2 regions of the Brachymonas sp. J145 genome follow, and region 2 is predicted to be linked to the other one. Evidence: riboswitches for the same ligand, from Rfam matches in the RefSeq annotation. Region 2 holds a riboswitch; the other holds the start of a gene.
What was found. Region 2 has a riboswitch for cobalamin ahead of V1261_RS02175 (ribonucleoside-diphosphate reductase subunit alpha). Riboswitches for the same ligand answer to the same signal wherever they lie in the genome.

Region 1: it holds a riboswitch for cobalamin, as region 2 does, so the genes downstream of both, V1261_RS10130 (TonB-dependent receptor plug domain-containing protein) here and V1261_RS02175 (ribonucleoside-diphosphate reductase subunit alpha) in region 2, are expected to answer to the same signal.

Annotation. Positions count from the first base shown of each region.
Region 1 covers NZ_JAZDCI010000012.1:6,171-10,870, reverse strand. The annotation lists gene V1261_RS10140 (FecCD family ABC transporter permease) at 1-619, opposite strand, end outside; gene V1261_RS10135 (ABC transporter substrate-binding protein) at 628-1,527, opposite strand; gene V1261_RS10130 (TonB-dependent receptor plug domain-containing protein) at 1,534-3,573, opposite strand; cobalamin riboswitch at 3,718-3,986, opposite strand; gene map (type I methionyl aminopeptidase) at 4,102-4,700, shown strand, end outside.
Region 2 covers NZ_JAZDCI010000001.1:455,424-460,123, forward strand. The annotation lists gene V1261_RS02175 (ribonucleoside-diphosphate reductase subunit alpha) at 1-2,375, opposite strand, end outside; cobalamin riboswitch at 2,588-2,792, opposite strand; gene V1261_RS02180 (hypothetical protein) at 2,803-2,985, opposite strand; gene feoB (ferrous iron transport protein B) at 3,000-4,700, opposite strand, start outside.

The sequences.
Region 1 (4,700 bases), on a different contig from region 2:
GCACGCCCAGCGCTACTTCGCGCATGCTGCGATCCGCCAGCGAGCCCATCATCCAGAATACGATTTCCTGCAGCGCAAAGGCATTGCGCGACCAGTTCATCACCAGCGCAATCAGCGCGCTGCACAGCGCGGAAATCGCCACGCCAGCCAGGATCAGGGTGGTGGTGTCCTGGTTGCGCTGCGCCAGCAGCAGCACCAGCAGCACCGCCAGTGAGGTACCGGCCATGCCGGCCAAGGGCAGTGCCAGCGCAGTCATCTGCGCCAGCCCGGTATAGAGCGCAATTACCGCGCCCAGCGCGGCCCCGCTGGTCACGCCCAGCAGGCCGGGTTCCGCCAGCGGGTTGCGCAGCAGGCCTTGCAGCGCGGCACCGGACATGCCCAGCGCCGCCCCGACCGCCACGCACAGCACGGTACGCGGCAGGCGCAAATCCCAGAAGATGCGGCTCGGTACCCAGTCGCCAGCCAGCACGCCTTGCAGCAGGCGCAGCGGCGACATGTCCACGTAGCCAATCGTCAGCGACAGCAGGCATAGCGCCAGCAGTACCAGACCGGCCAGCAGCCAGCGGCCCATGGACCAGCGGGCCCAACCCGGTGCGGCAGAAAAATCGGAAACAGTCATGGCAGCGATTATCGGTCCTGGCGCTGCTGCGCCATGCGCGCCGCCGTGTCCAGGCTCCAGGGACCGCCGCAGATAGTGGTGCGGGTCTGCAGGGTCAGGCTCTCGAGTACCGTGTGCTGCAGCGCCGGATGCAGCTGGTCACGTGGCACCACGCTTGGCATGTCGCTGGCGTAATCAGGCGTGAGCATCAGGTCCGGATGGGTGGCGACCAGCCGTTCCAGCGGCAGATAGCCATAGCCGCTCAGGCCAGCCTCGACGCCGGCATTGCGGTAACCGGCCAGTTCGATCAATTCGTTCATCAGCGTGCCCTGGCCGGTGCTGTAGCCTTGCCAGCTGCGCTCGGCCGCTACCGGCCATGGCGCGGATTGCTGCTGCGCTGCCTGTTGCAGCTGCTGCTGTTGCTGCTGCAGCGCCTGCACCAGCGCCCTGCCCTTGTCGGCCTCGCCGACCGCATCAGCCACCAGCGTGATCTGCTGCTGCACCTCGGCCAGGCTGCTGGCCAGTGGCACTTCCAGCACCGGAATGCCCAGGTCACGCAGCATCTGCGTGGTGTAGCGTGTCGTGTAGCGGCCCACCAGTACCAGATCGGGTTTGAGCAGCAGCACCTCTTCGGCATCACCGCGCACGATGGGCAGTGCGCGCGCCTGCGGCTCCAGCACCGACAGGCCGGGATCATGCGAGAGCTTGCTCAGTGCCGCGATACGGCCCGGTTCCACCAGTTGCAGCAGCAGCTGGTCGGTGCAGAGATTCAGCGAGACGATGCGCTGGGCCTGCTGGCTGGCCACCGCCGTAGCTGCCGTCTGTGGCGGTTCGGGCTGGCAGCCGGCCAGCGCCGCCGCCACGCAACCAGCGGCCAGCCAGCGCAAGGCGTGGCGTAGCGTGGGGCGGCGCAGCGGGCGGACGGGCATGGTCAATTACTTGAAGTCCCAGCGGTAGCCCAGGCGGATTTCGCGGCCGGGCATGTTGTAGTTATGGACTTCCTCATAGTAGCGGTCAAACAGGTTGTCCACGCTCAGGCTGACGGTCTGGCGCTTGTCGATGGCGTAGCCCAGGCTCATGTCCCACAGGGTGTAGCCGCCGCGCTCCGCCTTGGACTTCCAGCTCTTGCCGTTGTAGCGGGCACCCAGGCGTGCATGCAACTTGTCCCAGTCCCCCACCAGCGCGGCGCGCGCGGTGTTCTTGGGCACGTACTCCAGCGGCGACCAGACGTTGCCATTGCGCTGCTCGCTGCGGAAGCTGTGCGTGTAGCCCAGATCCAGGCGCAGGTTCGGGCTGAACTGCCAGTTGCCGACCAGCTCCACGCCGCGCATGCGCGCCTCGTCAGCGTTGCGCCAGCTCTTCAGGCCCGGGCTGACGTCATAGGCGACGATCTTGTCCTGGATGCGCGTGTGGTACAGCGTCAGGTCGGCGTTCCAGTTCTCGCGTTCGATACCGATACCGGCATCGACGCTGGTGCTGCTTTCCGGATCCAGATTGGCGTTACCGACGTAGGTGATCGGCACCGGGTACCAGTTACCGGCCGAGTCAACTTTCCAGTCGCTGCCGGAGTATTCGCCGGACAGCTTCCAGGCGCTGGGCGCACTGAAGCCCTTGCCCGCCGAGGCATGCAGGGAGATACCCGGCGACACTTCGTGCTTGATGCCGGCGCTCGGGCTGAACTGGCTGAAATCACGGCTTTGCGTCACGTTGCCCAGACCGTCGGTCGGCAGCGTGGACATGGTGATGCGGTCGTAACGGCCACCCACGTACAGATTGGTCTGGCCTTCGTTCAGACTGATGTTCTGTTGCGCATACAGGCCATGCGTCTTCAGCTTACTGTCCGGGTTATACGAGAAGGTCCACGGCGGCGTGCCGCTGCGCGCGCTGGCTTCGGTCTGGTTGTAGTCGTAGCCAAACACCAGCTTGTAGCCATCGGCCCAGTCCCAGGCATCCTTCAGCTGCAGGCCGTGCCACTTGATGCGCGAATCATAGGATTGCGCCAGGCTGCGGTCCGCTTGCAGGTCGTAGTTGATGTAGTTTTCCTTGCCGGTGTAGGCCGCGGCGGTCAACGCATGGTTGCCGGCTTCGCCCTGCAGCGTCAGGCTGTAGAGGTCACGGCTGGCATCCTTGCTGGTCTCGAACTGCTTGATCTCCGGATCGGGGCCGGGGTTCTGCACGTCATCGGCACGGAACAGGTCGGCACGCGCATCCAGTGTCCAGCCCGGTGCCAGTTCGGCACCCAGGCGCAGGCCGTGGCTGTGCTGCTTGTAACCGCTGAACTCCATGGTCTGGCCATTGCCGTCCTGGTAATTGCCGCGCTTTTCCCAGTTGCCAAAATAGTCAAAGTTCAGATTCTCACTGATGGCGCCGCCGATATTGGCATCGACCTGGCGCAGGTCATGGTTGCCGGCAGACACGCCCACACCGCCCTGGATCTCGTCGGTACGGCGGACCGGAATCACGTTGATCACGCCGGCCATGGCCTGCGAGCCATAGAGCGAAGATGCCGGGCCTTTCATGACCTCGACGCGCGACACGCCATTCACCGGCATGAAGCTGATGTTGTTGTGCACAGCCGGAATGCCGTTTTGCAGCACCAGCGTCTGCATGCTCTCGCCGGTCATGGGCGAGCTCGGCGTAAAGCCGCGCATGCCAACCGAACCGCTCATGCCGGGATAACGCTTGATGTCGACATTGGTCGTCTTGCCCAGCAGGTCGGCCAGTTCACGGTGCGGCACGCGCTCGATTTCCTGGCGCGTCACCACCTCGATACGCTGCGGTGTGTCCTTGAGCGGCATGGGCGCACGTGCTCCGGTGACGACCACGCGATAGGGTTCGTCCTGGGGGCCGGCAGCAGCCACTTGCAGTGCCGGCTCGACGGCATCGGGCTGGACAGTTTCTGCCACGGCAGCGGCAACCGGAGTCAGGCAGATCAGCAGACCTGCCAGGCGAATGGAATGGGGATGGAGTTTCAAGGCCAGTTCTCGTATCAGTTGGCCGTGCTGCATGCGACGCGTCGGTTGTCGTGGCCGGGTGCCCGCATTGCCGGCACACCGCCCTACCGCCATGTCTGCTACCCCGCAGACGGCCAGGTTTGCGCCGCCATCACCCTGTCATGGCAGCTTGGTCAAACACAGGCCGGTATCCGGACTCGCAAGTCTTGATGCATCGCCTTCCCACTGCTTGAACCGGCGCCGCCTTGCACGACGCTGCCCAAGCCGGCAGTGGCTGCCATGCCTGTTGCATGGCCTGATGCACCCACACTCGCTTACCGTTGCGGGGGCAGTCCGGGCATTGTGCGGCTGGCGCACGCACCCGGTTCCCGTTTAACCTGCCAGCCGGATTCATCGCTTCCGGCATCACAGGCACCTGGGTCTTGGCGCCGGCATGGCGCCGGCAAGTATCGGATTGTAAATGCAAAGTGCCGGTTTGTCCGCTTGTTGCGCCAGCCCGACATTCCCCGCTGCCTGCGACAGGCTCGCATTCCTAGGATAATTGCGCCCATGAGCATCAAGATCCATACCCCCGAAGAAATCGAACACATGCGCGTTGCCGGCCGCTTTGCCGCCGAGCTGCTCGACTACATCGCGCCGTTTGTCGTGCCCGGCGTGACCACCAACGAGCTGGATCGCCTGTGCGCCGAATACACCACCTCGCGCGGTTCGGTGTCGGCACCGCTGAACTATGCCCCGCCCGGCCATACGCCCTACCCCAAGTCGATCTGCACCTCGGTCAACCACCAGGTCTGCCACGGCATCCCGAACGAAAAGCCGCTGAAGAAAGGCGATATCGTCAACATCGACGTCACGCCGACCACCAACGGCTGGCACGGCGATAGCAGCCGCATGTTCATCGTCGGTGGTGAATCGGCGGTACAGCCCTTTGTCACTCGCCTGTTGCGCGTCACCTACGAATCGATGTGGATCGGCATCCAGCAGGTCAAGCCGGGCGCGCGCCTGGGCGATATCGGTCATGCGATCCAGCAGCACGTGGAAGGCCATGGCTACAGCGTGGTGCGCGAGTTCTGCGGCCACGGCACCGGCCAGGAGTTCCACACCGAGCCGCAAGTGCTGCACTACGGCAAGCCCGGCACGCTCGAAGA
Region 2 (4,700 bases):
TCCCACAGGCCGAGCGCCTTCAGGTCCTGCACCAGCGCCGCATTGACCACGGTGAACTCGCCCGACAGATTGGATTTGACGTACAGGTTCTGGTAGGCCGGCTCGATGCTGGCCGAGACGCCGACGATGTTGGAAATGGTGGCAGTAGGCGCAATCGCCACGCAATTGGAGTTGCGCATGCCATGTTGCGCGATGCGCTGTTTCAGCGCCTCCCAGTCCAGCGTGCTGCTACGGTCCACTAGCACCGCTTCGCCGCGGCCGGCCTCCAGCAGCGCGATCGACTCGTGCGGCAGCACGCCCTGCTGCCACAGGCTACCCTGGAAGCTGGAATAGCAGCCGCGCTCGCGCGCCAGTTCGGTCGAGGCCAGATAGGCCTGGTAGCAGACCATTTCCATGCTGCGATCGGCAAAGGCCACGGCCTCGTCCGAGGCATAGGGCAGGCCCAGCGTGTACAGGCAATCGGCAAAGCCCATGATGCCCAGCCCGACCGGGCGATGACGCAGGTTGGCATTGCGCGCCTTGGGCGTGGCGTAGTAGTTGAGATCGATCACGTTGTCGAGCATGCGCATCGCCGTGCGGATGGTGCGCGCCAGCTTGTCCTGGTCCAGCGCGCCATCGCGCAGGTGCGCCGGCAGGTTGACCGAGCCCAGGTTGCAGACCGCGGTTTCGCTGTCGGAGGTGTTGAGCGTGATCTCGGTGCACAGGTTGGACGAGTGCACCACGCCGGCATGCTGCTGCGGCGAGCGCAGGTTGCAGGCATCCTTGAAGGTGATCCAGGGATGGCCGGTCTCGAACAGCATGGTCAGCATCTTGCGCCACAGCTGCTGTGCCGGCAGGCGCTTGAACCGGCGGATCTGGCCGGCATCGGCCTGCGCCTCGTAGGCGATGTAGGCCTCGGCAAAGGCCTGGCCGGTCTTCCCGTGCAGATCGGGCACCTCATCCGGCGAGAACAGCGTCCAGTCGGCACCGGCCTGCATGCGCTGCATGAACAGGTCGGGAATCCAGTTGGCGGTGTTCATGTCGTGCGTGCGGCGGCGCTCGTCGCCGGTGTTCTTGCGCAGGTCGAGGAAGTCCTCGATGTCCAGGTGCCAGGTTTCCAGATAGGCACAGACGGCGCCCTTGCGCTTGCCGCCCTGGTTGACCGCTACGGCGGTGTCGTTCACCACCTTGAGGAAAGGGATCACGCCCTGGCTCTCTCCGTTGGTGCCGCGGATGCGGCTGCCGAGCGCACGCACCGGCGTCCAGTCATTGCCCAGGCCACCGGCAAATTTCTGCAGCAGCGCGTTGTCCCTGATCGAGCCGAAAATGCTGCCGAGGTCATCCTCCACCGTGGTCAGGTAGCACGATGACAGCTGCGGATGGCGCGTGCCGCTGTTGAACAGCGTCGGCGTGGAGCACATGAAGTCGAAGCTGGACAGCAGCTCATAGAACTCGAGCGCACGCACTTCGCGGTCGATCTCGTTGAGCGCCAGACCCATCGCCACGCGCATGAAGAACAGCTGCGGCGTCTCGATGCGGCGACCCTCGATGTGGAGGAAATAGCGGTCGTACAGGGTTTGCAGGCCCAGGTAGCGGAACTGGCCATCGCGCTCGCAGCGCAAGGCTGCTGCCAGCCGCTCCAGGTCGAAATCAGCCAGACGCGGATCCAGCAGCTGCGCATCAATGCCGCGGGCAATGCCTTGTGCAAAGTAGCCTGCCTGGCTTGCTGCGGCATCCTGCGGCAGCACCGCTTCGCCGATCACCTCTGCAATCAGCTGCGCCAACAGCAGGCGCGCCGTGGCAAAGTCGTAATCCGGGTCCTGCTCGATCAGGGTACGTGCGGCCAGGATCAGCGCCTGCTGCACATCAGCCTGCGGGATGCCGTCGTACAGGTTCTGCAGCGCCTGCTCCAGGATGCGCTGCGCCGAAACGCCCTCGCCCAGGCCATGGCAGGCAGCTTCGCACTGCGCCAGCAGCGCGGCGGTATCAAGCGGCTGGCGCTCGCCCTGCACCAGCACATGCAGCAGCGGCACGGCTTCGCTGCCAGCCTGCGCCGCACGTTCGGCAGCGCGGCGTTCGCGGTAGAGCACATAGGCGCGTGCCACATCGTGCTCGCCGGAACGCATCAGCGCCAGTTCGACCTGGTCCTGGATGTTCTCGATGTGTACCGTGCCGCCATCGGGCAGGCGCCGCGTGAGCGAGCGCACCACGGTATCGGTCAGTTGCGCCACCAGGTCACGGATGCGCGAGGAGGCGCTGCCCTGGCTGCCTTCCACCGCCAGAAAGGCCTTGGTCAGCGCCACGGCGATCTTGTCGGGCTGGAAGGCGACCACATCGCCGTTGCGCCGGATCACCTGCATCGCGGCTATGGACAGGGTACGTTGTTCGTTCAGCATGCTCGGGCTCCCGCTGGAAATGCAGGACAGGGCATCCGACGCAGGTCAGCGGCTGCCGGGAACGCGGAACAGGAAGTCAGGCTGGCTGGCATGCCCGGTCTCCGCATCGGCAGGCGCAGACAGGCATCTCCGGCGCGCACGCCGGGCAACAGAAGGCAGCAAGGAATACATGCATGATCGGCCTCATGTCAGGGACACCCCGCCCCAATGGAAAAAAGCTTGGTATCGCGGCAGGTCTTCTGACTCACGGCCTGACGCGTTGACCTGCCTTCCCGGACGCATCCAGTGGCATGAGCGGACAACGCAAACCGATTACAGCTGCGGGGGCAGTTACCGAATTCGGGTGCAAGACCCGGCACGGTATTCCCATTTTCACCCGTTGCGACGCAACGGGAACCGACGATCAGGACAGTCTAGCACAGCAGGCTCAGTGGCAGCTGCCACCACCCGATCGCTTGTGCGGGCATTGGCCGCAGGCGCTGCTGGTACTGCTGCCACAGCCACCAGCCTGGCCACCCAGACGCTCGCGCCAGCGCCCGGGCATCAGTCGCCAGACGGCGTAGAGCGCCGCCAGCACGACAATCACGCCCACGATCAGGTCTTGCCACATGGCGAATCCTCCGGTCAGCCGCCCAGCGCCAGGGCCAGACGGTAGGTGATGTAGCTGGCGGCATAGGCCAGCGCGAACATGTAGGCCAGCATGATCCAGACATGCTTCCAGCCGTGCGTCTCGCGGCGCACCATGGCCAGCGTGGACAGGCACTGCGGCGCAAACACGAACCAGACCAGCAGCGACAGGCCGGTCGCCAGCGACCACTGGCCGGCCAGCAGCGTCTGCAGCTGGGCGCTCACGCCCTCCTCGCTGCCGGACAGGGCATAGACTGTGCCCAGCGCCCCCACCACGACCTCGCGCGCGGCCATGCCCGGCACCAGGGCGATGCTGATCTGCCAGTTGAAGCCGATGGGCGCAAACAGCAGCTCCAGCCCGCGACCGAGCATGCCGGCCAGGCTATATTCGATCGCCGGAGCCGTGGCCCCGGGCGGCGGTGCCGGGTAGCTGGACAGGAACCAGAGCACGATGCTCATCGCCAGGATGATGGTGCCGACTCGACGCAGGAAAATCCAGGCGCGCTCCTGCAGTCCCAGCAGCAGGTTGCGCAGATTCGGCCAGCGGTAGGCCGGCAATTCCATCAGCAGCGGTGAAAAATCCTGCCGGCTGCGCCAGCGCTTGGCGATCCAGGCCACCAGCATGGCCGAGACAATGCCGAACAGGTAGAGCCCGAACAGCACCAGCCCCTGCAGGTTGAACAGGCCCAGCACCTTGCGCGTCGGGATGAAGGCGGCGATCAGCAGCGTGTACACCGGCAGCCGTGCCGAGCAGGTCATCAGCGGGGCAATCATGATGGTGACCAGGCGATCACGCCAGTTGCCGATGGTGCGCGTGGCCATGATGCCGGGCACGGCACAAGCAAAGCTGGACAGCAGCGGGATGAAGGAGCGCCCGGACAGGCCGACCTTGCCCATGAGACGATCGAGCAGGAAGGCGGCACGCGGCAGGTAGCCGGAATCTTCCAGCGCCAGGATAAACAGGAACAGGAACAAGATCTGCGGCAGGAACACCAGCACGCCGCCGGCACCGGCAATCACGCCATCGGCCAGCAGGCTGCGCAAGGCACCGTCCGGCAGGCTGGCATGGATCCAGCTGCCGAGCGCCTCGGTACCGGCCAGGATCAGCTCCATCGGCCAGGCGGCCCAGCTGAACACCGCCTGGAACACCAGGAACAGGATCAGCGCCAGCAGCAGCGGTCCGGTCACCGGGTGCAGCACCACGCGATCCAGCCGGTCGGTCAGCTCCAGCTTGCGCGTGTGCGAGCGCACCGAGATATCCATCAGCCGGCGCACCTCGGCCTGCAGCGCGAGCACGCCATGCGCGCCGGATTCTGCCGCTGCCCTGGCCACAGGAACTGGCGGCAGCGGCTGGTCCAGCGCAGCCAGGATCTCGTGCGCGCCGCCGGCCTGCACGCCTACGGCATACACCACCGGGATGCCGAGTTCACGCGACAAGGCGGCATGGTCGATCTCGATGCCGCTTCGCACCAGCATGTCGGACAGGTTGAGCACCAGCAGCATCGGCAGGCCGAGCTGGCGTGCCTGCAGCACCAGCTGCAGGCTCAGGCGCAGGTTGGTGGCATCGGCGACGCAGATCAGCAGATCGGGCAAGGGCTCATCGCTTTGGCCGGTGACGACATCGCGCGTGACGGCTTCATCAGCCGAGGCGGCGTGCAGGCTGTAGGTACCGGGCAGGTCCAGCACGAACACGCTGCG